Methylosinus trichosporium OB3b: one gene and its partner. The protein of the gene in region 2 binds, or shares a complex with, the protein of the main gene of each other region. Links are inferred from orthologs where the notes say so. Each region holds a gene or a part of one and is shown on either strand. Other genes may lie near its edges. The genes, in order: uvrA and mfd.

What was found.
Region 1: the proteins of mfd (region 2) and uvrA are in contact, whole or in part, in a crystal structure (PDB 4DFC), measured with the Escherichia coli proteins. The link is inferred for Methylosinus trichosporium OB3b from one-to-one orthologs.

Annotation. Positions count from the first base shown.
Region 1 is NZ_CP023737.1:4,353,712-4,369,185, reverse strand. What follows is about bases 4,371-7,932. They hold uvrA (excinuclease ABC subunit UvrA), read left to right. Parts: upstream 4,371-4,723; coding sequence 4,724-7,732; downstream 7,733-7,932. Other genes in these bases: CQW49_RS20700 (hypothetical protein), read right to left, coding at 7,733-7,932; CQW49_RS20710 (DUF1501 domain-containing protein), read left to right, coding at 4,371-4,417. In the rest of the region: CQW49_RS20725 (hypothetical protein), read left to right, coding at 1-166; CQW49_RS24810 (class I SAM-dependent methyltransferase), read right to left, coding at 463-1,149; CQW49_RS20715 (DUF1800 domain-containing protein), read left to right, coding at 1,666-3,201; more of CQW49_RS20710, read left to right, coding at 3,221-4,370; more of CQW49_RS20700, read right to left, coding at 7,933-8,233; CQW49_RS20695 (glycosyltransferase), read right to left, coding at 8,230-9,360; ATP-dependent Clp protease ATP-binding subunit ClpA, read right to left, coding at 9,520-11,982; ATP-dependent Clp protease adapter ClpS, read right to left, coding at 11,998-12,378; CQW49_RS20680 (hypothetical protein), read left to right, coding at 12,893-13,147; CQW49_RS20670 (DEAD/DEAH box helicase), read left to right, coding at 13,399-14,874; CQW49_RS20665 ((2Fe-2S) ferredoxin domain-containing protein), read right to left, coding at 14,941-15,234. UniProt on the Escherichia coli protein: The UvrABC repair system catalyzes the recognition and processing of DNA lesions. UvrA is an ATPase and a DNA-binding protein. A damage recognition complex composed of 2 UvrA and 2 UvrB subunits scans DNA for abnormalities.
Region 2 is NZ_CP023737.1:3,486,090-3,502,106, forward strand. Bases 6,242-10,346 are described here. They hold mfd (transcription-repair coupling factor), read right to left. Parts: upstream 9,964-10,346; coding sequence 6,442-9,963; downstream 6,242-6,441. Other genes in these bases: CQW49_RS16700 (GGDEF domain-containing protein), read left to right, coding at 6,242-6,437; CQW49_RS16710 (succinate dehydrogenase assembly factor 2), read right to left, coding at 9,960-10,253. In the rest of the region: CQW49_RS16670 (formate dehydrogenase beta subunit), read right to left, coding at 1-22; CQW49_RS16675 (formate dehydrogenase subunit gamma), read right to left, coding at 19-495; CQW49_RS16680 (LysR family transcriptional regulator), read right to left, coding at 622-1,524; proS (proline--tRNA ligase), read left to right, coding at 1,846-3,390; CQW49_RS16690 (hypothetical protein), read left to right, coding at 3,501-3,881; CQW49_RS16695 (dicarboxylate/amino acid:cation symporter), read right to left, coding at 3,875-5,131; more of CQW49_RS16700, read left to right, coding at 5,259-6,241; CQW49_RS16715 (polyhydroxyalkanoate depolymerase), read right to left, coding at 11,343-12,605; CQW49_RS16720 (YbhB/YbcL family Raf kinase inhibitor-like protein), read right to left, coding at 12,994-13,539; CQW49_RS16725 (MDR family MFS transporter), read left to right, coding at 13,658-15,076; CQW49_RS16730 (alpha/beta fold hydrolase), read right to left, coding at 15,077-15,994. UniProt on the Escherichia coli protein: Couples transcription and DNA repair by recognizing RNA polymerase (RNAP) stalled at DNA lesions. Mediates ATP-dependent release of RNAP and its truncated transcript from the DNA, and recruitment of nucleotide excision repair machinery to the damaged site.

The DNA of each region.
Region 1 (15,474 bases), 870 kb from region 2 along the record:
CGACATCGATCGACTCGCGACGAAGTTGTCGGGTGATATCGGCCGGCTCGAAGCCAAGATCGAGACCGCGACGGCGCATCTGAAAGTGGAAATTCTGCGCTGGATGGTGGTGACGCAGCTCGCGGTGGGCGGACTGCTGTTCGCGGTGCTGCGGTTCGCGAAGTGAAACTGCCGGAACGAAGATTTTTTTGGTTTAAATCGTGCGATCCAAGGCGACGCCATTGCGGGGAGCGACGCGACGAAGCAGCCCGGGAGTTGCCCAGACAGCTACCAATGCGCCCGTCCATTGCGATGAAGATCAGCCACCATCGGCGCGCCGCTGTGCTTCCCTCCGCTTGCCCGGCCGATATTTCAGCGCGATCCCCAAATGCCGGAATAAAACCTTATCCGTGCGCTCACGACACGCACGTCACCGCCGATTACCCTCTAAGGTAAACGAGAGGTTATCAAGCAAGAGTAACTTCAAAGCTCCATGATGAAGAAATTCTTGTATTCGGGACGAGGCCGTCGCGCGGCGACAGCAAAGTAACGCCGACCTTCAGCGGTGAATCCTTTTAGATTGAAAAACAAAATTAGCCTTTTAGGACCAGTCATTTTGGCTCGGCAATCTTCGATAAAAAACTCATATTCTGGCACTTTCCATTCAGAATGAAAGGCGGGGCTAAAAACAACCACCTGCTCGGTCCCAGGAGGAATTGGCAATCCCTGGAAAGGACGCACCCAGTGTTCAAACACGACGTCAGTGAGCCCATACGCCTGTCGCAACGCCTTATAAGGGCCTCGCTGTTCGAGTTCCACGTCGATACCGCAAACCTTCTGCCCATAGATTTCACGAAGGAGCACGAGCAAAGTGCCTGGGCCAACGCCGATGTCGAATGTCGTCGATGGTCCCTCGAAATACGGCAGAAGGTCGATAAAGCGATCGACTAATCGAGGAGAATCGAAAAAATATTTTGCTGGCGCGACAGGATTAAGCCCCCCATCTGGCCCAAGGGTTCTGCCACCGCCAGCGAATCCGAGCGAAGGCGAAAGGTGCTCCGGATCTCCGGCGGCTTTCAACGCCTCGAAACGAGCTTTGAATTCTACGCCGAGCCGTTCGGCGGTTTCAATGATGAATTTACGCGTAGCAGCGACTTTAGCGTCAGTCATAAGGCCGTCCAAAGCTTACCTCTTGCGGTTGAGGCCGGAACCATGAGGCTCGATATCAGACATCTGGACAAATGTAAATGAACAGATTACGATCCTCGTCGGATCACCTGCTGTAGAGTTCTTTCAAATCCAATCGGAATGAAAACTGCTCGAGTTTACTCAGGACAGTATGACATCGAGTGGTTTCAGCCAGCTAACGAGACAAACCGCTCCGATAGCCCGGGTAAGTCCTGCGGAACGCGCCCGAATCACGTGCGATGGCGATGCGGGCGTCTGATCGCGCGCTCGTCAAAACAGGCCTCGCCGGGCCTGCGTCGCGTCGCTCATTGTTGAAGGCCAGACGCCGGCGATCGAGACCGCGCTTCCGAAACGCGATCGCAGGCTTTCATAGACGTCGTCACGACGCCGTCATGAATAAGACAGGATCGCTATCGTCTTCACAGAATAGACAATTTCGTCGAACATGTTCGGCCATCGGTTTGGAGCGAACGCGTCGACGGCCTGCGGGGACTAGTCATGGTGCAATTCAGCAATGCGAGGACCGCGTTTTTTGGCAGCCTAGTGGCTTATCCGCTGCTCATTTCAACCGGGCAGTCGACGGAGACAGACAGCCTCCCGGCCGAGAGCGACCTTGCCCTGATGGATGCGGTCACTTGGGGCGCCACCTCGTCGACAGTGTCCAGTTTTCAGACTTTGGGCCGAGAAAAATGGCTGCAGGGGCAACTCCACCCAGATCCTGCCCATCAACTTCCACAAGCAGCGCAAGAACAGATCGACGCGCTCGATATTAGCAATAAATCCGTCTCTGAGGTCGTCAGGACGCTCGACGTCCAGCGTCGAGCAATCCGTCTAGCGAAAAACCAAAACGAAAAGGCAGAGGCAAAAAAAATTTTCCGGGCTGCGATGGATAATATCGCACGACAAGCCGCAACAGCAAGCATCATCAATTCACTATATTCACAAGATCAGCTACTTCAGAGAATGACGTGGTTCTGGTTCAACCATTTTAATGTGTTTCAAAATAAAGCAGACATAAGATTACTTATAGGTGACTATGAAAGCGTGGCAGTCCGTCCGCGGGCGATGGGTCGGTTCCGTGATTTGTTGATGGCTACAGTGCGACATCCGGCGATGATTCGATATCTTGACAACGCCGAAAATGCGGTTGGTCATCTCAACGAGAATTATGCGCGTGAGATCATCGAGTTGCATACGATGGGAATTGGATCTGGCTATAGCCAGAAAGACGTCGAAGAACTTGCCCGCATCCTGACAGGCATCGGCATACAGCGTAACGGGGTTAGCCAGGAGCAAACCCCGGAGCCCCAACGGCAGATTATAACAGATGGGCTTTTCGAGTTCGATTCGAAGCGGCATGACTTCGGCAATAAGATTTTTTTAGGTCAGCGCATACATGGACGCGGCCTCGCAGAAGTTGAGCAAGCGATAGACATTCTCTGCAAGCAACCGGCAACGGCCAGTCATATCGCCCGTCGAATTGCAATTTATTTTGTTTCGGATGACCCACCCCAAACATTGGTTGATAGGCTGTCGCGAACCTTCCAGAAAACAGATGGCGACATAGCGGCAGTGCTAGACACCTTGTTCCATTCGCATGAATTCGATCATGCGCGCGGAAATCGTTTCAAGGACCCGGTGAAATACGTCCTTTCAGCTGTCCGACTAGCCTACGACGGCATGATTGTCTCCAACACGGCTCCGATCCAAAAATGGTTGGATCGTCTAGGCGAAGGTCTTTACAAGCGCCAGACACCCGACGGCTACCCGATGGTCTCCTCTAGTTGGAACGGGCCAGGTCAAATGATGACTCGATTTGAGATCGCTCATAACATCAGCTCGAACTCCGTGCGGCTCTTCGAACCGAAGAGCCGAGACGTAAGCCGATCCGCGCTTCCATCGATCAAAAGCGGGGCCTACTTCGACACCCTGAAGCTGAAGCTGAAGCCGTCGACTCTCGCAACGCTGAACGGGGCGGCTTCGCCACAAGATTGGAATATGTTGTTCCTCTCGTCTCCTGAATTCATGTACTGAATCGTCCAGTGAGGGCAGCATGAGTCTCAATCGCCGTCAACTGATCCAAGGATTTGCGGCGTCGATCGCGCCCATGACTAGCGCCGGGCGAGTCTGGGCGGCGCCGCAAACTAACGCTCGGCTGCTCATCGTGTTCCTGCGAGGCGGTTATGACGCCGCGAATGTTGTTATCCCCGTCAGCAGCGACTTCTACTATGAAGCGCGCCCGCGATTGGCAATCGCACGTCCGGATCCGCTCGTCGCGACGTCCGCTTTGCCTCTAGATCAGAATTGGGGGCTCCATCCCGCCTTACGAGAAACGATATTTCCTTTGTTTCAGCAAGGTCAAGTGGCATTCGTGCCTTTCGCTGGCATCCATGATTTGACGCGTAGTCACTTCGAGACCCAGGACGCGATCGAGCTTGGCCTGCAGACCAGCCAGACCCGTGATTACCTCTCCGGTTTCATGGCGCGGCTCGCCAGTGTCCTGACACGAGCTCGACCCATCTCATTCACCGATCAAGTGCCCCTCGCATTTCATGGCGGCGACGCGATTCCCAATTTTGCGATCAACAACCTCAGCAAGCCCGGCATCGATTCGCGCCAAGAGAAACTTATCGCCACGATGTACTCGGATAGCCGACTCTCGCAGCAAGTGCAGGAAGGTTTTCGCGTCCGCAATGAAATCTATCAAACGGTTGTCGAGCAGGAGACACAGCCAGGCCGAACCGTTGCCGTACCGAAACACTTCGAGCTTTCTGCGGACCGTATCGGTCGTTTGATGCGTGATCGGTTTAATTTGGGCTTTGTCGACGTAGGCGGCTGGGACACGCATGCAAACCAAGGAGCGGCCGACGGCTATCTCGCAGACAGAATCCGCGAACTTGGGCGAGGTCTCAAGCGTTTTGCGGAGCAAATCGGCCCGCAATGGGATAATACTGTCATCGTTGTCCTGTCGGAGTTCGGGCGCACTTTTCGAGAGAATGGGAGTCGTGGAACCGACCACGGTCACGGCAGTGTCTATTGGGTGCTCGGCGGTGGCGTCAGAGGCGGTCGCATCATGGGCGAACAGATAGACGTCGATCAGCGGCATCTGTTCGAGAATCGCGACTACCCCGTTCTGACCGACTATCGTTCGCTGCTCGGCGGCCTGTTTCAACGGATGTTCGGACTTAATAAGAAAGATGTGGAGCACGTTTTCGCGGCCGCGCAACCGATAGATGTTGGACTAATCTAAAATCCTGCGATCTGAAACAGAAAAACCTACCGTGGTCCGAAACGTTGCGGCTCCGACCAACCTTTCCTCTCAACGCCGCCGCGGCGTTCCGAACCTCCCATGCCTCGCCCTAGAAACGGCGGCGGGACGCGCGCGTGTGTCGAGGCTGTGGATTACTGCGTCGCAGCATGGCAAGAGGAGACGGAGGGCGTAAGATCGTGGCAACCTAAGACAATGGGCGCATTTCACCCCACCCCACGCCTTCGGGGCGCCCCTCCCCCTCGAGGGGAGGGTGAGACCGCCCGCTGCTTCATCCAGGTCATGCCCATGCGAAGCTCGAAGAAATCCGCTGCAGAGACCACGCTCGACGATCTGTTCGACGGCAAGGTCATCGCCATTCGCGGCGCGCGCGAGCATAATCTCAAGAATGTCGACCTCGTCATTCCGCGCGACAAATTCGTGGTTTTCACCGGCCTCTCGGGCTCGGGCAAATCCTCGCTCGCTTTCGACACCATCTATGCGGAAGGCCAGCGTCGCTATGTGGAGTCGCTCTCCGCCTATGCGCGGCAATTCCTCGAGATGATGCAGAAGCCCGATGTCGACCAGATCGACGGGCTCTCCCCGGCCATCTCCATCGAGCAGAAGACGACGTCGAAAAATCCGCGCTCCACCGTCGGCACGGTGACCGAGATTCACGATTACATGCGTCTGCTCTGGGCGCGCGTCGGCATCCCCTATTCGCCGGCGACGGGCCTGCCGATCGAGAGTCAGACCGTCTCGCAAATGGTCGATCGCGTGCTGGCGCTGCCGCAGGGGACGCGGCTCTATCTGCTCGCGCCGGTGGTGCGCGGCCGCAAGGGCGAATATCGAAAAGAGATCGCCGAATATACGAAGCGCGGCTTTCAGCGCTTGAAGATCGACGGCGCCTATCACGAGATCGCCGACACGCCGCCACTCGACAAGAAGCTGAAGCACGACATCGACATCGTCGTCGACCGCATCGTCGTGCGCAGCGACATCGGCGCGCGCCTCTCCGATAGTTTCGAGACGGCGCTGGAATTGGCCAATGGTTTGGCTGTGGTCGAATTCGCGGATCGGCAATCGGCAGTGAGCGAGGCGCCGAATGCGCCGGCCGCCTACGCCTCGACGCATTACGCACCCGACCACATCGTCTTCTCGTCGAAATTCGCCTGCCCCGTCTCCGGCTTCACCATTCCGGAGATCGAGCCGCGGCTGTTCTCCTTCAACAATCCCTTCGGCGCCTGCCCCGTCTGCAGCGGCCTCGGACAAGAGCAGGTGATCGACGCCGATCTCGTCGTTCCCGATCAGAAGCTCAGCCTGCGCAAAGGCGCCATCGCGCCTTGGGCGAAATCCTCCTCGCCCTATTACATGCAGGCTCTGGAGTCGCTCGGCCGCCATTACAAATTTCGCATGGACACGCCTTTCGAGAAGCTCGACAAGGCGGTGCGCGACGTGCTGCTGCACGGCTCCGGCAAGGAGGAGATTCGCTTCTCTTATGACGATGGCGCACGCGCCTATGATGTGACGAAGCCGTTCGAGGGCGTCGTCAGCAATCTGCAGAGGCGCTTCCTCGAAACCGACAGCGAATGGGCGCGCGAGGAGATCGGCCGTTATATGTCGGCCGAGCCGTGCAAGGCGTGTCTCGGCTATCGCTTGAAGCCCGAGGCGCTGGCGGTGAAGATCGATGCGCGCCACATCGGCGAGGTGTCCGATCTCTCCGTGCGCGCGGCGCTCGACTGGTTTCGCGCATTGCCGGAAAAGCTCGACGCCAAGCGCAATGAGATCGCCCATCGCATATTGAAGGAGATTCGCGACCGACTCACCTTCCTCGTCGACGTCGGGCTCGACTATCTGACGTTGTCGCGCGCCTCCGGCACATTGTCCGGCGGAGAGAGCCAGCGCATTCGTCTCGCCTCGCAGATCGGCTCCGGCCTCACCGGCGTGCTCTATGTGCTCGACGAGCCGTCGATCGGCCTGCATCAACGCGACAATGATCGTCTGCTCGACACGCTGCGGCGGCTGCGCGATCTCGGCAACAGCGTCATCGTCGTCGAGCATGACGAGGATGCGATTCTCGCCGCCGATTATGTCGTCGATGTCGGCCCAGGCGCCGGCGTGCATGGCGGCCGAATCGTCTCCAAAGGCGCGCCGCAGGAGATCATGGACGACGAGAATTCACTCACCGGCCAATATTTGACCGGCGCGCGGCAGGTGACGCTACGCCATGCGCTGCGCAAGCCGGATCCCGCTCGCTGGCTGAAGATTTCCGGAGCGCGCGGCAATAATCTGAAAAATGTCGAGGCGAAGATTCCGCTCGGCCTGTTCACCGCCGTCACCGGCGTCTCCGGCGGCGGAAAATCCACTCTCGTCATCGAGACGCTGTACAAAGCGGTGGCGCGGCGCCTCAACAATGCGCATGAGCATCCGGCGCCTTTCGACAAGATCGACGGGCTCGAGCATATCGACAAGATCATCGATATCGATCAATCGCCGATCGGCCGCACGCCGCGCTCCAATCCGGCGACCTATACGGGCGCCTTCACGCCGATCCGCGAATGGTTCGCCGGCCTTCCCGAAGCCAAGGCGCGCGGCTATGCGCCGGGGCGTTTCTCTTTCAACGTAAAAGGCGGCCGCTGCGAAGCCTGTCAGGGCGACGGCGTCATCAAGATCGAGATGCACTTTCTGCCGGACGTCTATGTCACTTGCGACGTGTGCAAGGGCAAGCGCTACGACCGCGAGACGCTGGAGGTGAAATATCGCGACAAGTCGATCGCCGACGTCCTCGACATGACGGTCGAGGAGGCGAGCGATCTGTTCAAGGCGGTGCCGGCGATCCGCGACAAGATGGAGACCTTGAAGCGCGTCGGCCTCGATTATGTGCGCGTCGGCCAGCAGGCGACGACTCTGTCGGGCGGCGAGGCGCAGCGCATCAAGCTCGCCAAGGAACTGGCGCGGCGTTCGACCGGACGCACGCTCTATATTCTCGACGAGCCGACGACGGGCCTGCATTTCCACGATGTCGCAAAGCTGCTCGAAGTGCTGCACGAGCTCGTCGACCAAGGCAATAGCGTCGTCGTGATCGAGCATAATCTCGAGGTGATCAAGACGGCTGATTGGATCCTCGATCTCGGTCCCGAGGGCGGCGACGGCGGCGGCGAGATCGTCGCGGAAGGCCCGCCATCGGCGATCGTCGCGGCGCCGAGCAGCCATACGGGCCGCTATCTCGACGAGGTGCTGAAGCGCCGTCCGCCGCGCGCGGAAAAGGCGAAGCCGGCGTCGGCGCCGCGCCGCAAGCGCGCCGCGCAGGAGCAGTGATCAGCGCTTCTTGCAAGCGGCCATGAAACGCTTCACCTTGTCGGCGGCGCCCTTGAGCGGCGCCGACTGCTTTGCCGAACCAATCGTCGCCTCGAGCGTCTTTGCGCTCGTCATGGCCAGGAAAATCGGATCCTCGGCCGCGATGCGCCCCTCGAAGCTCGGCACGCCGGCGTCCTCGTTCGGCAGGAGCTTGCCGGCGATCGTCGCGCGGACCTCGCCGGCTGCGAGCGTCGCCGAGGCGGGCCTGCCGGCGACGAGCTTGCCGCTGGTCTCGGCGATGAAGAGGATGACCTCGCCGCTCTGGGATTTGCAGCGAAACGAGCCGAACGCATCATCGGTCTCGGGGACGCCATAAGCGAGCGACGCCCAATGTGGCGGCTGGTCCTCGATGATCACCATCCAGACCCGGCCCGCCTCGGCTCGCGCTTCGACACAGGCGAGCTGAATCGCGGCAAAGATGCAAACGAGCGAGCGCGTTGCTGCGTCTGTTCGGCGAATCATGAATCACTCCGACGTTTCACGAAGCTCTGATACAGCGCGCGCGTGCGTCGCGCCGTCTCGGCGAAATCGAAGCGCCGCGAATGCGCGCGGCAATGTTCCGACATGCGCGTGCGCGCCTCGGAGTCGAGCCTTGCCAGCTTCAGCACGCCGGCGGCGATGTCCGCCGCGTCGAAACCCGTCACGACGCCGGTCGCGCCCTCGCTCGCGGCTTCGCGCGCGACGCCGACCGGCGGGGTGACGATCGGAACGCCGGCGGCGAGCGCCTCCGGAAAGATCAAGCCGTAGGATTCATAGTCGCTGGTGCAAACCAGACAATCGAAGCCCGGCGTCAGCGCGCGCGCGTCGCATCCGCCGACGAGCCGCGTGCGATCGGCGACGCCGCGCTGCGCAATATGGTCCTGCAGCGCATCGCGCAACGGCCCGTCGCCGACGATGACGAAGCGCGCGCGCGGCTCGGCCGCGGCGACGAGCGCGAAGACGTCGGCGAGACGCTCGGGATTCTTCTGCGGCACGAGCCGGCCGATGAAGCCGACGATGAATTCGCCCTCCCCCGCCGTGAGCGCGAGCCGCGCCGCATCGCGATCGACCGGGACGGAGAGATCGACGCCCATGGGCACGAGGCGCAGACGCGCGGCGGAGATGCGCAGCGCCTCGCGCGCATGATTCCATTCCTGCTGCGAGCCGACGACGATCGCGTCGCAGAACCAGCTCGCCAGCCATTCGATGACGCCATAAATCGCCGACGCATCGGGCGCCATGGTGATGAAAGCGTGCGGGGTGTAGATTTGCGCGGCGCCCGGCAGAGCCACGCCGGCCATGCGCGCCAGCGCGCCGGCCTTGGAGCTGTGCGACGCGATGACGTCGAAGGGGCCGAGCGCGCGCAGGAGGCGCATCAACCGCCAAGCGACGACGACGTCACGCCAACCGACGCGCCGCTGCATCGGCAATGCATGAATGCCGACATCGCCGCGCAGCGCCTCGAGCGATCGAAGAAAGCGCGGCTCGGCGCGCATGGGCGAATAGATCAGCGTCTGATCGTCGCCCGCCGCGCATCCGGCGCGCAGCAGATCGAGGACGACCTGGGCGCTCCCACCGCTCGAAGATTCGATAATGTGACAGATTCGCATCGCCAGAGGTCGGACCGGTTCGGCGCGAGCGACGCGACGCTCCGCGACCCTCGCGCAAAAAGCGACTGTCCCACTCTAGATTCGGGATGGTTAACAGAAGGTATGAAAAAAGGCGGCCCCGCGAAGGGCCGCCTCTCGATGTCTGCGATGATGACGCGCTCAGTTCTTGAGCGGCGTCTCGGGGACGCTGCGCGGGCGCGCGCTTTCGCTCTTGTCCAGATCGGCGTCCTTGGCCTTGCGCGCGCGCCGCGGCTCGCCGTCGGCGCTCGCGCGCTTCTTGCCCGCCTCGATGATGTCGCGCTCGGGACGCGGCAGCACCGGCCCTTCGGGGAAGACGAAGCCGAGCGTCTTGGCGCCGCTCTCATCCGTCACCACCACCACGCGCACCGCGCCGCCATTCTTCAGCCGGCCGAACAGAACCTCGTCGGCGAGCGGCGTCTTGATGCTCTGATGAATCACGCGCGCCATCGGCCGCGCGCCCATCGCCTGATCATAACCGTGCTCGACCAGCCAGGCGCGCGCTTCGTCGGTGAGCTCGATCGTCACATTGCGGTCGGCGAGCTGCGCCTCGAGCTGCATCACGAACTTGTCGACGACGCGGGCGATCACTTCTTCCGGCAGATGGCCGAAGGTCACGATCGCGTCGAGACGATTGCGGAACTCCGGCGCGAACAGGCGATTGATCGCCTCATTGTCGTCGGACGAATGAACCTTCGCGCGGGTGAAGCCGATCGGCGTGCGCGCGAGATCGGCGGCGCCCGCATTGGTGGTCATGATCAGAATGACATTGCGGAAGTCGATCTGCTTGCCATTATGATCGGTGAGCTTCCCGTGGTCCATCACCTGCAGCAGGATGTTGTAGAGATCGGAATGCGCCTTCTCGATCTCGTCGAGCAGCAGCACGCAATGCGGATGCTGGTCGATGCTGTCGGTGAGCAAGCCGCCCTGGTCGAAGCCGACATAGCCGGGAGGGGCGCCGATCAGACGGCTGACGGTGTGACGCTCCATATATTCGGACATGTCGAAGCGCACGAGCTCGATTCCGAGCGAGGTCGCGAGCTGACGCGCCGCTTCGGTCTTGCCGACGCCGGTCGGGCCGGAGAAGAGATAGCAGCCGATCGGCTTCTCGGGATCGCGCAAGCCGGCGCGGGCGAGCTTGATCGCCGAGGTCAGAGCGGTGACCGCCTTGTCCTGTCCATAGACGACGCGCTTCAAGGTCTCGTCGAGATGGGCGAGCACCTCGGCGTCGTCCTTGGAGACGGTCTTGGCCGGGATGCGGGCCATGGTCGAGATCGTCGTCTCGATCTCCTTCAAGCCGATCGTCTTCTTGCGCTTCGATTCGGGCAGCAGCATCTGCGCGGCGCCGGTCTCGTCGATGACGTCGATCGCCTTGTCCGGCAGCTTGCGATCATGAATGTAGCGCGCCGACAATTCCACCGCCGCCTTCACCGCCTCGGTGGTGTAGCGGATCTTGTGGAACTCCTCGAAATAGGGCTTCAGCCCCTTCATGATCTCGATCGCATCCGGGATCGACGGCTCATTGACGTCGATCTTCTGGAAGCGACGCACCAGCGCGCGGTCCTTCTCGAAATATTGGCGATATTCGCGATAGGTGGTCGAGCCGATGCAGCGCAGCGTGCCTTGCGCCAGCGCCGGCTTCAGCAGATTGGAGGCGTCCATCGCGCCGCCGGAGGTGGCGCCGGCGCCGATCACCGTATGGATCTCGTCGATGAAGAGGATCGCGTTCTTGTGGTTCTCGATCTCCTTGATGACCTGCTTCAGCCGCTCCTCGAAATCGCCGCGATAGCGCGTGCCGGCGAGCAGCGTGCCCATGTCCAGAGCGAAGACGGTCGCGCTCGACAGCACGTCCGGAACCTCGTTCTGGATGATCTTGCGGGCGAGGCCTTCGGCGATCGCGGTCTTGCCGACGCCGGGATCGCCGACGAGCAGCGGATTGTTCTTCTGCCGGCGGCACAGCACCTGGATCGTGCGCAGCACCTCGGACTCGCGTCCGATCAGAGGATCGATGCGCCCGTCGCGCGCCTTGCGGTTGAGATTGACGCAATAGGCCTCGAGCGCGCCTTCCTTCTTGCGCGGCTCGCCTTCGCGCTGCTCGCGCGTGTCGCCGCGGTCGGCCTCGTCCTCGACGCCGCGCGGCGCGCGCGAGCCGTCGGAGAGGCCCGGTCGCTTGGCGATGCCGTGGCTGATGTAATTGACCGCGTCATAGCGCGTCATGTCCTGCTCCTGCAGGAAGTAGACGGCGTGGCTCTCGCGCTCGGCGAACAGAGCGACGAGCACATTGGCGCCGTTCACATCCTCGCGGCCGGAGGACTGCACGCTGATGATGGCGCGCTGCACGACACGCTGGAAACCGGCGGTCGGCTTGCAATCGCCTGCCGATTCATTGACCAGATTGTCCAATTCGCGGTCGATGTAGTCGCGCAGATTCTTGCCCAGAAGATCGAGATCGACCGAGCAGGCGCGCAGCACGGCGGCCGCGTCGGTGTCATCGATGAGGCTGAGCAGGAGATGCTCGAGCGTCGCATATTCATGATGGCGTTCCCTCGCCGAAGCGAGAGCGCGATCGAGAGACTGCTTGAGGTTGCGCGAGAATGTCGGCATCGTTTTCGTCCGCCCTCACTTCTTTTCCATGATGCACTGAAGCGGGTGCTGATGCTTGCGCGCATAATCCATCACTTGCGTCACTTTGGTCTCGGCGACCTCGTAGGTGTAGACCCCACATTCGCCGACGCCGTGATTATGCACATGCAGCATGATGCGTGTCGCCTCTTCTAGAGACTTGTTGAAGTATTTGCGCAGCACGATCACCACGAACTCCTGAGTCGTGTAATCGTCGTTGAGCAAGAGAACGCGGTACATGTTGGGACGCCGCGTCTGTGTTCGAGTACGGGTGATCAGCGCTGTTCCGGCGCCGCCATCGCCGCCGCCGCTCTTGCGTGGCTCCTTGCTCGCACGTGTCCGCCCGGCGGCGCGAGGAGGCGCGCCGCGCCGCGTCACGCGGGGTTCAGAACTGTCGAGCGAAAATTCATCGTTCACGGTCACCTCGGCCTTCCTTTTTCCCCTTTCCGATGAAGGGCCCTCGACAGGCCTGCCGAACGGGTTCGTAGCATTCTCCGTACCGCCCGGGCTCTGCCGGCGATCGCGCGGAGGGCGAAGCGGGGACCCGGTGAGTTTTCTTTCTCGCAGGGGCATTGGCAAGACCCAAAAGCGGAACGACGGAAAAAATCGGGGCGGGCCTTCCGCAGCGGAAGGGCGAAACGACAAATCACGAAGGGAGATAATGTGCATTCGCCGCGGAACAAGTGAGGAGCCGCCTCGCCCTCCGCGAGGCTTTCCAATCCGTTTCCAAGTCGGTTTCCAAGTCGGTTCCATGCCCGTTTCCGTGCCGGGCCGCGGCTTCGGCGGGCGCGTCAACGCGTCCTTAACCGCAAAGCGTCAATCTCTACCGCGACTGGAGCAACGGGGCGCTCATGTCGACGACCGGGACATTTTTCGTGACGGGAGAGGCTCGATGATCGAGAGAGTCGCGCTCTATTGCACCCTGCTGGCGCTCGCCAGCGTGCTCGGCGCGGACCTGCTGTCGTCAATGTTACAAAAAGGCGAGCTTCCCGCCATCGCCTTCGTGCACCCCGACAGGCGTCCGCCGGCCGGCCCGCAGGATTTCCGCGGCGTCGGCGTCGACATGACGGCGACGGGCTCGCTGCCATCGGCCGCGGCGGCGCGCGCCGCCGCCCCGGTTTCGCCCTGCGACAACGGGCGAAATTGAGCCGCCGCGCGGCTGCGGCCCCGCCGGAGCGGCGGGAGGACGCGGCCGGCCGCGTCAAATTCATTGACTTTGAGCCCGTTCGGCTCCAAGCATGGCGCACGTCTTGCTCTCGGATCGCCCGAGCACAGCGTCAGCGGAACATTCGGTCGTCGCGTCACGACGAAACCGCCTGAGCGACACGCACGCGCCCGTCGCGGCCTGCGCGCGCGTTACGATAGAATTCACCGACATCGCCGCGACCAGGACCATTGATGACATTCGACGAACTCGGCCTTTCGCAGAAGGTCCTCGCCGCCGTGGAAACGTCCGGCTACACGCAGCCGACGCCCATCCAGGAGCAGGCGATCCCCCCTGCTTTGCAAGGCCGCGACATTCTGGGCATCGCCCAGACCGGAACCGGCAAGACGGCGGCCTTCGTGCTGCCGATGCTCTGCCGCCTCGAGCAGGGCCGCGCCCGGGCGCGCATGCCGCGAACTCTCATTCTCGAGCCGACCCGCGAGCTCGCGGCGCAGGTCGAGGCGAGCTTCGCCAAATATGGCGCCAACCACAAGCTCAATGTCGCGCTTCTGATCGGCGGCATGGCCTTCGGCGACCAGGAAGCCAAGATCATGCGCGGCGCCGATGTGCTGATCGCGACGCCCGGCCGCCTGCTGGACTTCTTCGACCGCGGCAAGCTGCTGCTCACCAATATCGAGATCCTCGTCATCGACGAGGCCGACCGCATGCTCGACATGGGCTTCATTCCCGACATCGAGCGCATCTGCAAGCTCGTGCCGTTCACGCGGCAGACCTTGTTCTTCTCGGCCACCATGCCGCCGGAGATCACGCGCCTCACCGAGGCGTTTCTGCATAATCCGGTGCGGATCGAGGTGGCGCGCGCGTCGAGCACGGCCGCGACGATCCGCCAGGCGCTGGTCGCGACCCACGGCCACGCCGAGAAGCGCGAGACGCTGCGCCGTCTGCTGCGCGGCGCCGAGAACTTCAAGAATGCGATCATCTTCTGCAATCGCAAACGCGATGTGGCGATATTGCACCGCTCGCTCGACAAGCACGGCTTCTCGGCCGGCGCGCTGCACGGGGACATGGACCAGCCCGCCCGCATGGCGTCGCTCGACGCGTTCAAGAACGGCGACGTGGCGCTGCTCGTCTGCTCGGATGTCGCGGCGCGCGGGCTCGACATTCCCGACGTCAGCCATGTGTTCAATTTCGATGTGCCGACGCACAGCGAGGACTATGTCCACCGCATCGGCCGCACCGGCCGCGCCGGGCGCTCCGGCACCGCGGTCACGCTGGTGACGGGCGAGGACCGCAAATATCTCGACCAGATCGAGACGCTGATCGGCAACAAGATCGATTGGGAAGGGCCTCGCCTCGACGAGCTGCCGCCGGCGGAGGACGCGCCGCGCCCGTCACGCGGCCGCGAGCGGACCCGCTCCGAGAGATCGCGACGTCCCGCGGCCGCAGTCGAGCGCGCGGAACGCGCGGCGCCCGCTCGTGCAGCGCCAGCCCGCGCCGAGCCGGTTCGCGCCGAGCCGGCTCGCGCCGCCCGCCCGCGTCGGCCCTCCGACGCCGATTCGCGACCGCCGACCTATGGCGATCGCCGCGACCGCCGGCCGGCGCGCCCGCGCGAGGACGACGGCCCGCCCGTGATCGGTCTCGGCGACCATATTCCCTCCTTCCTGCTCCGCCCCGTGGTGCTGAAGCCCGCCAAGGTCGGAGAGGAATAGAGCGGACAGAATAGAGCGCGTCCCCTGCCAGCCTTTGGGCTCGTGTCGAGGGATAAAATCGGCGGCTCACGCCGCCAGCGCCTCGGCGACGAGCGCTAAAAGCTCCTCGATTCGCGGATTGGAGAAGACGTCGCCCGAGGGCTCGACGCGCGCTATCGGCTCGCGAGTGCAGTGACGCAGACAATCTCGCGTCGAGACGACGATCCGCCCGGCCGCCCATTCCTCGGCATAGGCTACGGTCAGCGCCTCCCGCAGCGCCGCGAGCAGAGCCTCGCCGCCGCCTCGCTCGTCACAGCGGGGTCCGAGACAGACGAGCAGCCTGACGGCCGGCGACGCGACGCTCGCATCCAATCTCTCCACTCCTCCGCCCGCTCCGCTCGACGGTTCTACTGCGTCGTCCCGAAATCGCCAATCCCGCGCAACGTCGGAACATGGGCGGCGGCGCGTCCGATTTTCTGGACTCAGGATCGATTATTCGCGCTTTGGCGCGGAGCGAGAGCAATTTATGGTGTGGCCGCGGCAATCATGGCGACGAGCGGTCGCGGCGGAATATCCGCGGCGTCCGCGTCCTGATAAGGAGAGGCTACAGGAATCGCCGGA
Region 2 (16,017 bases):
GGGGAACATAGACCTTGGTCATGAGTTGCGCGCCTCCGCCGCCAGCTCGTCCAGCATTTCCGCGTCGACGCGGCCGATGGGCTCATTGTCGTAGAGAGCGCCGGGGCTGTGGGCGCACAGGCCGAGGCAATAGACCGCCTCGACGGTCAGCGAGCCGTCATTGGCGGTCCCGCCCCATTCGAGCTTGACGCGCTCGAGGAAATCCTTGGCGATCTTCTCCGAGCCCATGGATTGGCAGGACTCGGCGCGGCACAGCTTCAGCACATGGCGGCCGGCCGGCGCGCGGCGGAAGTCGTGGTAGAAGCTGACGACGCCATGCATCTCGGCCCGGGAGATGTTCAGCGACTGCGCGATCTGCGGCACCGCCGCCTCGGGCACATAGCCGAATTCTTCCTGAATGGCATGCAGGATGGGCAGGGCAGGACCCTCGAGCCCGAGATGGGCGTCGATGATCTCCTGCGCCCGCGCCTCGTTCCATGGAACAGCGCCAGACATTTCTTCCCCATTCTTATAGAGCGGACCCGGACGGCCGACGTCCGCCCTTTTTAGGTAATTGCCCCAACAGTGCAGCAAAAGCGGGTTTTGATCAATAACCTGGAATCGTTGTACGATAGGCGAACCCTATAAATCCGCAGGCGATGGATTCTTCGCGAGTTTCTTGGCCTCCAGCACGAGCGCGGCCACTTGCGGAATGGTCGGCTCGCGGTGCGGGACCACCAATCCGATCTCATGGACGGCCTCGGGCTCGACGATGGGGATCGCGCGCAAAGGGGCGGTGACGCGTAGGGAGTCGGCCAGCTTTTCGGGTAGGATGGTGGCCCAGCGGCCGGTCTTCACATGGGCGAAGAGGACGATCACCGAATTGGACTCGAGGGCAGGCTCCGGGTTCCCGCCGGCGTCGCGGATCAGCCGCTCGACGATGCGGCGGTTCTGCATGTCTGGCGTCAGCAGGCAGAGCGGAATGCGCCCGACATCGGCCCAGGTCACCTTGTCGCGATTGCCGAGCGGATTATCCGTCGAGGTCAAGAGCCGGTAGCGCTCGGAAAACAGCGGCACCGTCCGCACGCGGCCCAAGGGCTCATTGTCGAGATAGGTGAGGCCGGCGTCGATCTCGAGATTGTCGAGCATCGAGAGAATATCGGTCGAGGAGCTGGTCAGAATGGTGAAGCGCACCCCCGGATGTTTCTCGCGGAAGGGCGTCGTCAGCGCCGGGATCATGGTGAGGGCGGTGGGAATGGCGGCGATCTTCAGCTGGCCGCCGAGACCTTCCTTCAGCGCGCGCACCTCCTGCCGCATCGCCCGCGCGTCGGCGACGATGCGCTTGGCCCATTCCAGCACCCGCTCGCCCTCGGCGGTGAGGCCGTGGAAGCGCGAGGAGCGATTGACCAGCAGCACGCCGAGACTGTCCTCGAGCTGCTTGACGCCCGCCGAGAGCGTCGGCTGGGTGACGCCGCACAGTTCCGCGGCGCGCGAGAAGCTGCGCTCCTTGGCGACGGTGATGAAGAATTCCAGCTTGTCGATCACTTGCGCGCCATAAGCTCCGCTCGCGCCTCATGGGACTCGATGGGGACGCTCGCGCGGAACTATATACCCAATGGGCGAAGACGGCGAATTTATCGCGCAAAGCGCGGATGTCCTGTAGTCTTCGCCCCTGTCGTGACTGGGGACGTAAGATGCCTCGGAGGCCGCTGACGGCCGAAACACCCCGTCATCGCGAGGAGGCGTAGCCGACGAAGCGATCCAGAGCCGCGGGGCGCGCGCCGGGACGGCGTCGCCTCCCTCGCCATCACGGCTCCCTTGGGCTATCTCTCCCCTCGGCCCAGAATCACATCCCCGAAGGCAAAGATGAAACGCGCCCTGTCGGTCACGAGAGACGAAAATTTCGCCCAATGGTATCAGGCGGTGGTCGCCGAGGCCGATCTCGCCGAGACCAGCCCGGTGCGCGGCTGCATGATCGTCAAGCCCTGGGGCTATGGCGTCTGGGAGCTGATCCAGGCGGCGCTCGACAAGCGCATCAAGGAGACCGGGCACGAGAACTGCTATTTTCCGCTGTTCATCCCGATGAGCTTCATCGCTCAGGAGGCGAGCCATGTCGAAGGCTTCGCCAAGGAGATGGCGGTCGTCACCCATCACCGGCTGAAATCGGTGGACGGCAAGCTCGTCGTCGATCCCGACTCCAAGCTCGAGGAGCCGCTGATCGTGCGGCCGACCTCGGAGACCATCATCGGCGACGCCTTCCGCCGCTGGGTCAGCTCGCATCGCGATTTGCCGGTGCTGATCAACCAATGGGCCAATGTCGTGCGCTGGGAGATGCGCACGCGCCTCTTCCTGCGCACCAGCGAGTTCCTCTGGCAGGAGGGCCACACCGCCCATGCCGACGAGGCGGACGCGCGGGAAGAGACGCGAAAGATGCTCGAGGTCTATCGCGAGATCGTCGAGGATGTGCTGGCCGTGCCGGTGATCGCCGGCGAGAAGCCGGAGAACGAGCGCTTTCCGGGCGCCGTGAACACTTACTCCATCGAGGCGATGATGCAGGACGGCAAGGCCCTGCAGGCCGGCACCTCGCATTATCTCGGCACGAACTTCGCCCATGCGCAGAACATCCGCTTCCAGGGCGCGAGCGGCGAGCTGGAGTTCTGCCACACGACGAGCTGGGGCGTCTCGACGCGTCTCGTCGGCGGCGTGATCATGACTCATGGCGACGATGACGGGCTGCGCCTGCCGCCGGCCATCGCGCCCAAGCAGATCGTCGTCGTGCCGATGCTGCGCGACAAGCCTGAGGATTCCGAGGTGCTCGCTTATTGCGAGGCGCTGAAGGCGGATCTCGACGATCTCGTCGCGCTGAAGGCGCCCTTGCGCGCCCATGTCGACAAGAAGCCGGTCCGCGCCGCCAATAAGCGCTGGGACTGGGCGCGGCGCGGCGCGCCGATCATTCTGGAGATCGGCCCGCGCGACGCATCTAACGGCATGGTGACGATGATCCGCCGCGACCGCTTGCGCGACGGCGACAAGATCGTCTCGGTCGGCATGCCTCGCGCGGACTTCCTCGCCACGGCGCCTGCGCTGCTCGCCGAGATTCAGAAAAACCTGTTCGAGGAGGCGAAGGCGCGGCTCGACGCCAATATCCGCGCCGATCTGACCAGCTTCGACGCCATCGCCGATTATTTCGGCAAGGCGGCCGAGGACGACGAGGCGTCGGCCTTCAAGGGCTGGGTGCGCGCGCCCTGGGCGCGGCCGACCGGCGCCGAGCTGGAGCAGGTCGAGACGCGGCTGAAGGCGCTGAAGCTGACCTTGCGCAACATTCCGCTCGGCCAAGGCGCGGCGAGCGGAACCTGCGTCTTCACCGGCCGTCCGGCGGTGGAGGAGATTTTGATCGCCCGCGCTTATTGAGGCCGAGGGCGCCGGGGCGGGGACAAAGCAGAAGCTCGGCTGATTGACCCCGCCGCCCGATCCGGTATTGTTGCAATAGCTTATTGATCGCCCAGTGTTTCGAGGTTCCCATGTTCAAGACGCTTTTCATTGCGGCAATTCTGGCGGCGTCGGCTCAGCCGGCCGTGGCGCAATCTATCTTCGAAGGTTTCGGCGAGCCGGAAGACCCGGCCGCCGCCGAGCTGTATCAATGGAAGCGCGCGATTTATCAGCAGATCAAGGAGCATGCGCCGCGTCTCAATCTCGGACGTGGGCGGGCGGATGTCAGCTTCTGCGTCGATAGCGCCGGACGCGTGGTCAAGGGGAAGGTCGACGACTCTTCCAGCGATGCCCATGATCTCATCGCCGCGAGCGTCATCTCCTCGCTGAAGCTGCCGCCGGCGCCGCCGACCGTCCGCAAGACGCTCGGTCGGTGCTGTTTATCGCTGCAGGGGCGTTTCCGGTTTTATTGAAGCGCTGCGCCATCTCTGGCGTGGTCTTGCGGCGCCCTCACCTTCCCATCCAGCAGACAGCTCACCGTCACATCGCCCATCACATTGATCGCCGTGCGGCAGCGGTCGAGCAGCCAGTCGATCGTCAGCAGCAGCGCGATGTAGTCGGTCGGCAGCGCCACGGCGCGGAACACCATGGTCATGGTCACGAGGCCGGCTTCCGGAATGCCGGCGGCGCCCACCGAGGCCAGAACCGAGGTCAGCACCACCAGGAACTGGTCGCCGAGCGACAGCTGCAGGCCGATCAATTGCGCCACGAACAGCGCCGACATCGCCTCATAGAGCGCCGTGCCGTCATTGTTGAAATTGGAGCCGACCAGCGCGCCCATGCTCGCCGATTGCTCGCGCAGGCCCACCTTGTCGCGCAGGCGCTCATAGGTGAGCGGCATGGTCGCCGTGGAGCTGCCGGTTGAGAAGGCCATCAGCAGCGCGTCGCGCACGCCGGCGACGACAGCGCGCGGGCGAGCCCATGAGCCGAAGCGGATGCGCGCGCAATAATAGAGAAATTGCAGCGTCAGCGCCGTCAGCACGGCGATGAAGAAGCCGCCGAGCGCGATGAAGTCGCCGAAGCCCTTGACGCCGACGATGCTGGCGACGAGGCCGAAGACCGCGAGCGGCACGACGTCGATGATCCAGTGCAGGATGACGATGAGGCTCGACAGCGCCACATGCACGAGGTCCTCGACCGTGCGCACCTCATGCGTCTTGAAGCCGCGCAGCGCGACGCCGAAGGCGACGGCGATGAAGATGACGCCCATCACCGCGCCATTGTCCGAGAACGGCCCAATGATGCTCCTCGGCACGCTGTCGAGCAATTGCGACAGCGGGTCGACGGCGGCGGCGGCTTTCGCCGGCGCGGCGCCGGGCGCGGCGGTCGTCCAGCGCCCGGGCTGTACCACATTGGCGACGGCGAGGCCGATGAGTATGGCGACGAGCGTGTTGGCGAGGAGCAGGGTGACGAGGCGCAGCGCCTGCCGTCCGCCCAGATGCGCGCGCATGAGGGCCTGCACGATGGCGAGCAGGATCAGCGGCGGCGCCAGAGCGCCGAGCAGGCGCAGGACCAGCTTGGCGGGCGTCTCGAGAAGTTGCGCCTGCGGCCCGAGCGCGAGGCCAGTCGCGACGCCGAGCGCCACAGCGGCGACGATGCGCAGATAGAGCGGCGTCGCGCGCCATGCGCCGAGGAGGTCGATCGGCCTCCCGATCCCGTCCATAGAACGCAAGCTATTGTCCTCCAACGATGGGCAGACGGGCAGGCCCAGCCCCGCTCGACTGCCGCGGACGTGAAAATGACGCGTATCGCCAATCTTATAGGTGTATTCCGGCGTCTTCGGGAGTCCCATGCTCGGCGCGTCCTTCGCTCTCATCGTCAACATCATGATCGCGGCGCTGTTCGCCGCGAGCTTCATATTTGTCGCGCTGACCAATCCGGCCGGCCGCCGGGCGCTGTGGTTCGCCGCGAGCTATATGCTCGGAATGCTGGCGCCGGTGAGCCTGTTCGTCATTCCCTTCAGCCCCTGGCCCAATTTCTTCGGCGCGCTGAACTATGTGGGCTTTTGCGCAGGCCTGTTTTTGATGACCGGCTCTCTCGCCCGCTTCTACGATCGTGGCCCGCGCTGGAGCGTCGTTGGCGGGCTCTATTGCGCCGCGCTGTCCAGCGGCGCGATGATCGCCGAATGGCCGCAGAACAATCTCGCATTCAACCTCGTCTATCAGACGCCCTACGCCTTTGCGTGCGCCTGCAGCGGCTGGATCATTCTGCTCGCGAGCCGACGCGGGGCGCTCGAGATCGCGCTCGCGGGCCTCTATGGGCTGATCGCGGCGCATTTCCTCGTGAAGCCCTTTTTCGCGGCCGCCTTCGGCGTCGGTCGCACGCCGAGCGAATATGTGGCGAGCTCCTATGCGATCGCCTCGCAATCGGCGACCGGCGTTCTGCTGATCGCGGCCGGGCTGCTCACCTTGCTCATCGTCGCGCAAAAGGCGATCGCCGAGGCGCGTCGCGCGGCGGAGACCGATCAATTGACCGGGCTCTTGAACCGTCGCGGTTTCGACCTTGCTTGCGCGTCCCGGCTCGCGAGCGCGAAGGCCGGGCGTGATCCGACGACGGTCGTTCTTCTCGACCTCGATCATTTCAAACGGGTCAACGATCGATTCGGCCATGCGGTCGGCGACGATGTCTTGCGATATTTCGCTGCGCTGCTACGGCTGACGACGCCCGAGGGCGCGCTCGCCGGCCGCATGGGCGGCGAGGAGTTCGTCGTTTTCCTGCATGGCGCGCCGCTCGCTCGAGGACGACGCGTCGCCGAGACGATCCGACGCGCCGCGGCGCTGCACGTCACGCCGCGCCTGCCCCCGATCACCGTCAGCATCGGCGTCGCCGAAATCGCCGCGGACGAAACCTTCTCTCATGCGATGCGCCGCGCGGACGAGGCGCTCTACCGCGCCAAGACGCTGGGCCGCAATCGTGTCTGTATCGCTCGGGCGAAACGTGCGCGGAGCATCCCGCTCCCGAACGAATAGGCCCTCACGCCGCCTTCTTCTTCTCCGCGATCGACACCAGCGTGCGCAGAATGCGGCGCGTCCCTTCGAGCCGGCCCTTCATATCGGCGAAATCGCGGATGAACACGATACGCATGTCCGGGCGCACCTTGGCCTGCGATCCCTGGTCCATCACATAGCGGGCGAGGCCGGCGGGGTCGGCGAAGCTGCCGTCGCGGAAGGCGATGATGACGCCTTTCGGCCCCGCCTCCACCTTCTCCACATGGGCGCGCCGGCACATGGCCTTGATCGCCACGATCTTCAGCAATTGCTCCACCTCCGGCGGGAAGGCGCCGAAGCGGTCGATGAGCTCCGCCGCGAAGGATTCGATGTCGGCGTCGGTCTCCAGCGTCGAGAGGCGGCGATAGAGCTGCAGGCGCAGCGTGAGATCGGGGACATAGTCTTCCGGTATCGTCACTGGCGCGCCAATGGCGATGGTCGGCGACCACGCCTCTTCCTGCGGCTCTTCGATTCCGGCCTTCAGCAGCGTGATCGCATCGCCCAGCATCTGCTGATAGAGCTCGTAGCCGACCTCCTTGATATGGCCGGACTGCTCGTCGCCGAGGAGATTGCCGGCGCCGCGAATGTCGAGGTCGTGGCTCGCGAGCTGGAAGCCGGCGCCGAGCGTGTCGAGACTCTGCAGCACCTCGAGCCGCTTTTGCGCCTGCGGCGTGATGGTCTTATTGGCGGGCGTCGTGAACAGCGCATAGGCGCGCGTCTTGGAGCGGCCGACGCGGCCGCGCAGCTGATAGAGCTGCGCGAGGCCGAACATGTCGGCGCGCCAGACGATCAGCGTGTTGGCGGTCGGAATGTCGAGGCCGGATTCGACGATCGTCGTCGAGAGAAGGATGTCGTATTTCCCGTCATAGAAGGCGGTCATGCGCTCTTCGAGATCGCCCGCCGCCATCTGCCCATGCGCCATGACGAATTTCGCCTCGGGCACGACCTCGCGCAGGAAGGCGGCGGCGTCCTCCAAATCCTCGATGCGCGGACAAACGAAGAAGGCCTGTCCGCCGCGATAGCGCTCGCGCAGCAGCGCCTCGCGCACGATCAGCGGATCGAAGGGCGAGACGAAGCTGCGCACGGCGAGGCGATCGACGGGCGCCGTGGCGATCAGCGACAATTCGCGCACGCCGGTCATGGCGAGCTGCAGCGTGCGCGGGATCGGCGTCGCCGACAAAGTCAGCACATGCACTTCCGCGCGCAGCTCCTTCAAGCGCTCCTTATGGCCGACGCCGAAATGCTGCTCCTCGTCGATGATGACGAGGCCGAGATCCTTGAACGAGATCGTCTTGCCGAGCACGGCGTGTGTGCCGACGACGATGTCGATCGTGCCGTCGGCGATTCCGCTCTTGGCGAGGCGCGCATCGGCGGCGGTGGTCATGCGCGACAATTGCGCGACGCGGATCGGCAGGCCGGAGAAGCGCGTCGAGAAGGTCTTGTAATGCTGGCGCGCGAGCAATGTCGTCGGCACGACGACGGCGACCTGACGTCCGTTGATCGCCGCGCAGAAGGCGGCGCGCAGCGCCACTTCCGTCTTGCCGAAGCCGACGTCGCCGCAGACAAGCCGATCCATCGGCCGACCCGAGCTAAGATCGTCGAGCACCGCCTCGATCGCCGCGGCCTGATCCTCGGTCTCGTCATAGGGAAAGCGCGCGCAGAATTCGTCGTAGAGCCCTTCCGGCGGCGCGAGCTTCGTCGCCTGACGCAGCATGCGCTGGGCCGCGATCGCGATGAGGCCCTTGGCCATCTCGCGAATACGGTTCTTCATCCGCGCCTTGCGCGTCTGCCAGCCGACGCCGCCCAATTTGTCGAGCTGCGCCTCGGTGTCCTCGGAGCCGTAGCGCGACAAGAGCTCGATGTTCTCGACCGGCAGATAGAGCTTATCGCCGCCGGCGTAATGAATCTCGAGGCAGTCGTGCGGCGCGCCGGCGGCGGTGATGGTCTCGAGGCCGATGAAGCGGCCGATGCCGTGATCGACATGCACCACGAGATCGCCGGCCGAGAGCGCGGCGATCTCGCCGAGCAGATTTTCCGTATGCTTGGTCTTGCGGCGGCGACGCACCATGCGGTCGCCGAGAATGTCCTGCTCGCCGATGACGACGAGCCCGTCTGTCTCGAAGCCATGCTCGACGCCGAGCACGGCGAGCGCCGTTGCGCCTTTGCCGAGCGCCAGCGCCGCCGGCAGCGACGACACGGTCTGCACGTCGCGCAGTCCATGCTCGGCGAGCACGCTGCCGAGGCGCTCGCAGGAGCCGTCCGACCAGCCGGCGACGACGACGCTCTTGCCGGCGCCGCGCAGCGCCTTCACATGATCGACCGCGGCCTCGAAGACATTGGCGTTCTCGTCATTGCGCTCGGGCGCAAAATCGCGGCCCGGCCGCGCCGCGCAATCGATCGCGGTCTTCTCGGCGCCCTCCGGCGCGGCGAAGGGCGAGAAGCGCGCGCGGCCGCGCGCCTCGATCTGTCCGCGCCACTCCTCGACGGAGAGATAGAGTTCTTTCGGCTCCAGCGGCTTGTAGCTCGCCTCGGCGGGCGCGGCGTCATAGGCGAATTTGCGCGCGTCGTAATAATCGGCGATCTGCGCGGCGCGCTCCCCCGCCGCTTCGTCGACGAGCTGGTCGAGCATCAAGGGAGCGGAGCCGATATAATCGAACAGGCTGCCCATGCGCGGATAGAATAGCGGCAGCCAATGCTCGGCGCCCTGAAAGCGGCGGCCCTCGCTGATCGCCTCATAGAGATGGTCGCCGCGCGTCTGTCCGCCGAAGCGCGTGGTGTAGGCCTGGCGGAACCGGCGCATGGAGTCGCTCGTCAGCCGCAATTCGCTCATCGGCACGAGATCGAGCGCGCGCAGCTGGCCGATGGTGCGCTGACTCTCCGGATCGAAGCTGCGGATGGATTCGAGCGTGTCGCCGAAGAAATCGAGCCGCACCGGCGTCGGCATGCCCGGCGCGTAGAGATCGAGAATGCCGCCGCGCTGGGCGTATTCGCCGGTCTCGCGCACGGCCGAGGAGCGCAGGAAGCCATTGGCCTCGAGCCAGCGCGCCAGCTCATCCATATGCACGACATTGCCGGGCGCGGCGGAGAATGTGTCGGCGGCGACGGCCTCGAGCGGCGGCACGCGCTGTAGCAGGCAATCGACCGTGGTGGTGACGATTCGCGGCCGCTCGGCCGAGGATTTGGAGCGGGCGAGACGCGCGAGCGCGGTCATGCGCCGCGCGCTGATCGCCGCATTGGGCGAGACGCGGTCATAGGGCTGGCAGTCCCAGCCGGGCACGTCCAGCGCCTCGACCTCGGGCGCGGCGAAGCGCAGCGCCTCGCGAAAGGCGGCCGAGCGCTGCGCGTCGCGCGCCACATGGACGAAGACGGCCGGCTTGCCCTCCGCGCCGCGCGCCAGAGCGCGGGCGAGGTCGGCGCAGACGAAGGCGTCGAAACCGTCGGGAACATGGGTGAAGGCGAGCGCGTCGCCGGCCTCGATGCGGGCGATGGCCTTTTTGAGATCGGTCACGCGCCGCGCCCTCGCTCCAACGGCCCATTGGCGTGAAAGGCCGCGATTCTGCGAAACAGCGGCGTGTCATAGGCGGGCGGCGCGCCGGCGGCGCACAGCCAGCCATAGACGGCGTCGTCATCGGCGTCGAGCAGCGCCTCGAGCGCCTCGAGCGCGGCGTCGTCCAGCCCGCGGATCTCGGAGTCGACGAAGCCGCCCATGATCAAGTCCATTTCGCGCATGCCGCGGCGCCAGGCGCGAAAACGGATGCGCCGGCGGCGGATGTCGAGATCGTCGAAGGATGGGGCCATGATCGTGTGCGCGAGGAGACCTACGCCGCAACGCAGCGCGCTCGATACGAGAAATGCGGCGCCGAACGCCGTTTCCGATGCCGTCGCTTATGGAAGCGCTGTGTAGCCCAATCGTCGACGAAAAGATAGCGAGACATGCCGCTCTTTCGAGCTCGTTGCCAGAGCGCCGACAGTCTGCCGTTTTTTTAAATCGAGCATGGCTTCTCAGGCATCCCGCAGACCCGGCCATGGCAGGCTGCGCATCGACTTGTGTCGTGCATCGTCGACAATGAGTTCAAGCGTATTGAATTTTAAATATCAAATATTTGTAAAATCCTTTCAATGCATCAGCGCGAAGGTCTAGAGTAAATATTTCTCATAATCTCCGTATTGTAAAAACATCTAGACGATCCATATCGGCCACGGATTTCTAAAGGAGGCCGCTATCCCGTCTCGACCAGAGGAGAACGAGACATGAAAGCAGCAATGATAATGCTAACGCTGCTCGCGAGCAGTCCTGCTGTCGCCGATTGCTGGAGAATGAGCCTCGAGGGACGGCCCGAGTTCACGAATATCCGTAAGGGCCCAGGCATGAATTTTCCGGTTGCGGATCGCCTCGAGTCATATTCGGGTGATCTGCTCTGGTGCGGCTATCGCCGAACGAACGGAGAAACAGAGTGGTATCACATCGGCTATAAGGCATATGGAGATCGGGCGTGGAGATACGGGTGGACATCGGCAAAGGTTGTCCATGTCGTAGAAGCGCAACGAACATTAGGGGGCGCATGTCCAGCGTTGGATTTTTTTGCGGGACACGCTCCATACGAAGGCCGTTCTGTCGGCAATAGTGACCGATCCAGCGCAGGAGAACCTGTCAGGTTGATCGGTGACGCCCCATCCGCCATCGGCGATAGCTGGGACGATCAAGACGGCGATTCGGATCGACACAGCGTCACCTGCTCGACTCCGAAGGGAATATGCACAGTGAGTGACAGCAGGCCCATTGCGCCGACTCGAGCTTGCTACTGCGGGACAGCTGCTGGTTTGACATGGTAGCGAATGTCCGCTTGGACGCTCCGCGGGGCGACGGCGACGCGCCGCCGCCCGTCATCAGCCGCCCGCCTGCTCCACCCTCGCCATGAAATCGCCGATGCGCGGCGCGATCTCCTTGCGGAAGCGCGAGCCGTTGAACACGCCGTAATGGCCGACGCCCTCTTGCAGATAATGTTGCTTGCGCGCCTCGGGAATATTGGCGCACAGCTCCTGCGCCGCATAGGTCTGGCCGACGCCGGAGATATCGTCCTTCTCGCCCTCGACCGTGAGCAGAGCGGTGCGCTGGATCGCCGTAAGATCGATGAGCTCGCCGTGATGGCGCAGCTCCCCTTGCGGGATTTCGTGGCGAATGAACACCTTCTCCACCGTCTCCAGATAGAAGTCGGCGTCGAGATCCATGACCGCGAGATATTCGTCATAGAAATCGCGATGCTTTTCCGCCGAATCGCCGTCGCCCTCGACGAGATGGTTGAACATCTCCACATGGGCGGCGACATGGCGCTCGAGATTCATCGCCATGAAGCCCGAGAGCTGCAGAAAGCCCGGATAGACGCTGCGCCCGAGCCCGGCGTGCGGGAACGGCACGGTGTGGATGCAATGGCGGTGGAACCAGTCGACGCCGCGCTCGACGGCGAGGCGGTTGACCGCGGTCGGGCTGCGGCGCGGATCGATCGGCCCGCCCATCAGCACCATGGATTCGGGCGCGTCCACGCCGCCCTCGCCGTCCAGCGCCGCTACCGCGCAGATCAGCGGCACCGACGCCTGGCAGACGCCGAGCGTGTGCAGCGACACGCCGTCGCCGCGCTTGGACAGGATGCGCATCATCTCGATGAGATAATCGATGTAATCGTCGAGACCGAAGGCGCCGCGCTCGGTCGGGACGACGCGGGCGTTGCACCAATCGGTGATGTAGACGTCATGGCTCGGCAGGAAGGCCTCGACCGTGCCGCGCAGCAAGGTCGCAAAATGCCCGGACATCGGGGCGACGATCAGCAGCTTGGACTGGCGCGGCGCACCCTCCGCGCGCTGGCGCCGGAAATGCACGAGGCGGCAGAACGGGCGCTCCCACAGCACCTCTTCCGTGACCGGAACGACGAGGCCGTCGACCGTCGTCTCCTTCAGTCCGAAGACCGGCTTGCTGTAACGGCGCGTCATCCGCTCGAACAATTCCGCCGCCGCCGCGACGCTGCGGCCGACGGAGGTATGCGCGAAAGGGTTGAACGGATTGGTGAAGGTCGTGAGCGTTGCGTCCGACATCGCGCGCGCCGGCGCGAAGGCCAGATGCATCATCTCATAGAGCTGGTAAGACAGCCGATCCATTTCTGCAGACTCCAGCTCTCGCGCTGCGCCGCTCGGGGGAGCGACGTCGCGTGACCGAAGACGAACGTCGAACATAGCTCAGTTCTGGTGAAATGAAAACTGCCTTCTATTTACACCGAGCCTGCGAAAATTTTCTTCGAACAGCCTAAAAAACGGGCGGCTGGCGAATGCGGTCTGCAACATGGTGGATGTCGGGGCGGCGCCGGTCGAGGCGCCGCCGGGAAGAGGGATCTCGTCCTGTCGGGGTTACGCCCTAAGGACGCATCACGGCTCATGATCTTTGTCCCGCCCATGGCGAATTGGTCTCGCGCGTCTATATGGCGCCGCTCGAAAAACAAACAAGATCAAAGCGTAGCAGTGACGCGCCGGCTGTATCTATGGCCGCTGGTCAGCGGCCATAGAGCCCGGTCAGATTCGCCTTGGCGAGGACATTCTGATTGACGAGAAAGCCGACCAGCGAGGCGGTCGCGCCCTCCGGCGCCTCGACCTTCTCGACGCCGAGCGCATAGAGCGTGAACACATAGCGATGCGGCGGATCGCCGACCGGCGGGCAGGGGCCGCCCCAGGCGGAAATTCCATAATCGCTGCGAATCTGCTTTGCGCCCGTCGGCAGGCCGGCTCCGTCCGGCGTTCCCGCGCCCTGCGCCAGAGCCCGCGCCGTGCCGGGAATATCGACGACCAGCCAGTGCCAGAAGCCGGCGCCGCCGGTCGGCGCGTCGGGATCGTGGCAGAACAGCGCAAAGCTCCTGGTTCCTGCCGGCGGCTCGCTCCAGGCGAAGGCGGGCGAGACATTGCCGCCGCCCCCGCCGAATCCATCGAAGGCGAATTTCAGATCGATGACCGCGCCCTCGGCGATATCGGGGCTCGTCAGCGTCAGTCCGCCGGCGCCGGCGTCGGCTGCGGAAAGGGCGGCGAAAGGAAGATGATTGCGCATGGCTGGGTTCCCGTGCGGCTCGTGGCGAAGGGCTTTCCGCCCAATCTTTCTGTAGACGATGGCGCGCGCCGTGTCGCGTCGGCTATTGTGCGGCGCCGCGCAAAGAGGAGCAGGCCCCGTGAACAAACCGCCGACCGAGCTCTCGCGACAGGCGCCGACGAAGAGCGAGCTGATCCAAATCATGGTCGGCCTCGGCCTCGCCATGCTGCTTTCGGCGCTCGATCAATCCATCGTCGCCACCGCCATGCCGACCATCGCCGCCGATCTCGGCGATTTCGTCCATCTGCCCTGGATCGTCACCGCCTACCTCGTCGCCTCCACCGCGGTGACCCCGCTTTATGGCAAGCTCGCCGACATTCATGGGGCGCGCGCCATGCTGCTGATCGGCGTCGCCATTTTCGTCGCCGGCTCCGTCTTCTGCGCGCTCGCGCCGAGCATGGGCCTGCTCGCCCTCGCCCGCGCCGTGCAGGGCATGGGCGGCGGCGGCCTCATCGCGCTCGCGCAGACGGTCATCGCCGATCTCGTCACGCCGCGCGAGCGCGGCCGCATGATGACCTATTTCTCCATTGTCTTCATCGCCGCCAGCGTCGGCGGGCCGGCGCTCGGCGGCGTCTTCGCCGAGCATCTCCACTGGTCGCTGATCTTCTGGATCAATGTCCCGCTCGGCCTCGTCGCCTTCGCCATGAGCTGGTTTCATCTCCGTCGGCTGCCGCAGCGCCGCCATCCGCATCGTCTCGACATCGCCGGCGCGGCGCTGCTCGTCGTCGGCTCCAGCGTGACGCAGCTCGCGCTCTCCTGGGGCGGCGAGCGCCTCGCCTGGAGCTCGGCGCCGATGCTGGCGCTGCTGGCGGCGGCCGCCGCGGCCTGGGCGCTGTTCGCCTGGCGCACGCGCGCGGCCGAGGAGCCGCTGATCCCGCTCGACGTGCTCGGCGATTCCGTGGTGCGCGACGCGACGCTCTCGGGCGCCTTCGGGCTCGGGACCTTCATCGCGCTGACCATGTTCCTGCCGATCTATTTCGAGGGCGCGCTCGGGCTCACCGCCGATCAGTCCGGCCTCGCGCTCATTCCGCTCACCATTGCGACGGTGACCGGGGCCACCATCTCGGGCCGGCTAATGAGCCGCATCCGCCACTACAAAGCGGCGCCGCTCATCGGCCTCGGCGCGGCGACCCTCGCCATGGCGGCGTTGTGGCTGGCGCTCGGCGCGCTGTCGCTCGCGGCGCTCGACGCGCTGCTGGCGGTGGTCGGGCTCGGCGTCGGCGCCATGCTGCCGGTGACCACGGTCGCGGTGCAGAACGCGGTTCCCGCGCATAATCTCGGCACGGCGACGGCGGTGACGCAATTCTCGCGTCAGCTCGGCGGCGTGTTCATCGTCGCCATCTTCGGCGCCATCGTGATCGGCGGCGGCCCCGTGGCGGCGCCCGAGGCGCTGCGCGCCGCCTTCCGCACAGCGCTCGGCGTCGCCGCGCTGCTCACGCTGGCGAGCTTTCTGTTCATGGCGCGCATGGAGCAGCGCGATCTGCACGGGGAGGGGTGATCACGCCGAAAGAAAGCGCGCGAGCCGGTCGCAGAAGAAATCCGGCGCTTCCTCGGCGACGAAATGTCCGCTGTCCTCGACGATCTCCGCGGTGAGGTCGCGCGCCTGCCGCCGCGCGGCCTCCTCGAGCCGCGCGCCGACGCCATGGCGCCCGGCGATCGTCATCACCGGCATGGAGAGCGTGCTGTCCGTGAATGAAGCGGCGAGGCGCGCGTCCTCGGGCAGCGCGCGATAAAAGGCGAAGCCCGCCGCCATGCCGCCCGGCGTCGCATAATGGCGCGCATATTCGGCGATTGTCGCCTCGGACACGGCGGTCTTTCGATAGGACCATGCGCGGATCTGCGCGGTGATATAAGCGTGCTCCCGTCCCTTGGTCAGCAGCTCGGGAATCTCCGGCGCCATGTGGAATCCATAATGCCAAGCGCCGCCATGCGCCGCGTCCATATTCTCCGTTCCGGGCAGCAGACAATCGACCAGAACGAGTCTCTCGACGCAGTCCGGATGCAGATGCGCGAGCAGAAAAGCGGCCTTGCCGCCCATGTCGTGCCCGACCACATGGGCGCGGCCGCCCGCGACATGGGCGATCAGCGCGGCGATATCGGCGGCGATGGTTTGCTTGTCATAGCCGGCGGGCGTGCGCTGCGAGAGGCCGACGCCGCGCAGATCCGGCGCGATCAGCGTGAAGCGCGAGGCGAGCCGCTCCATCGTCTGCTTCCAGGCGAGCCAGGTCTGCGGCCAGCCATGCAGCAGCACCACCGCCGGTCCGGCGCCGACGACGACATAATGCAGACGCACGCCATTGGCCTCGACGAAACGGCTGGCGCCGTCCGCGGGAAGAGCCGCTGGCGCGACTTCCGCGAGGGCCGGCCCGAGCAATGCGGCGCCCGCCGTGGCGGCGAGAAAAGCGCGGCGCTCCATGTGGTTCCCTCCTTCTTCGATCT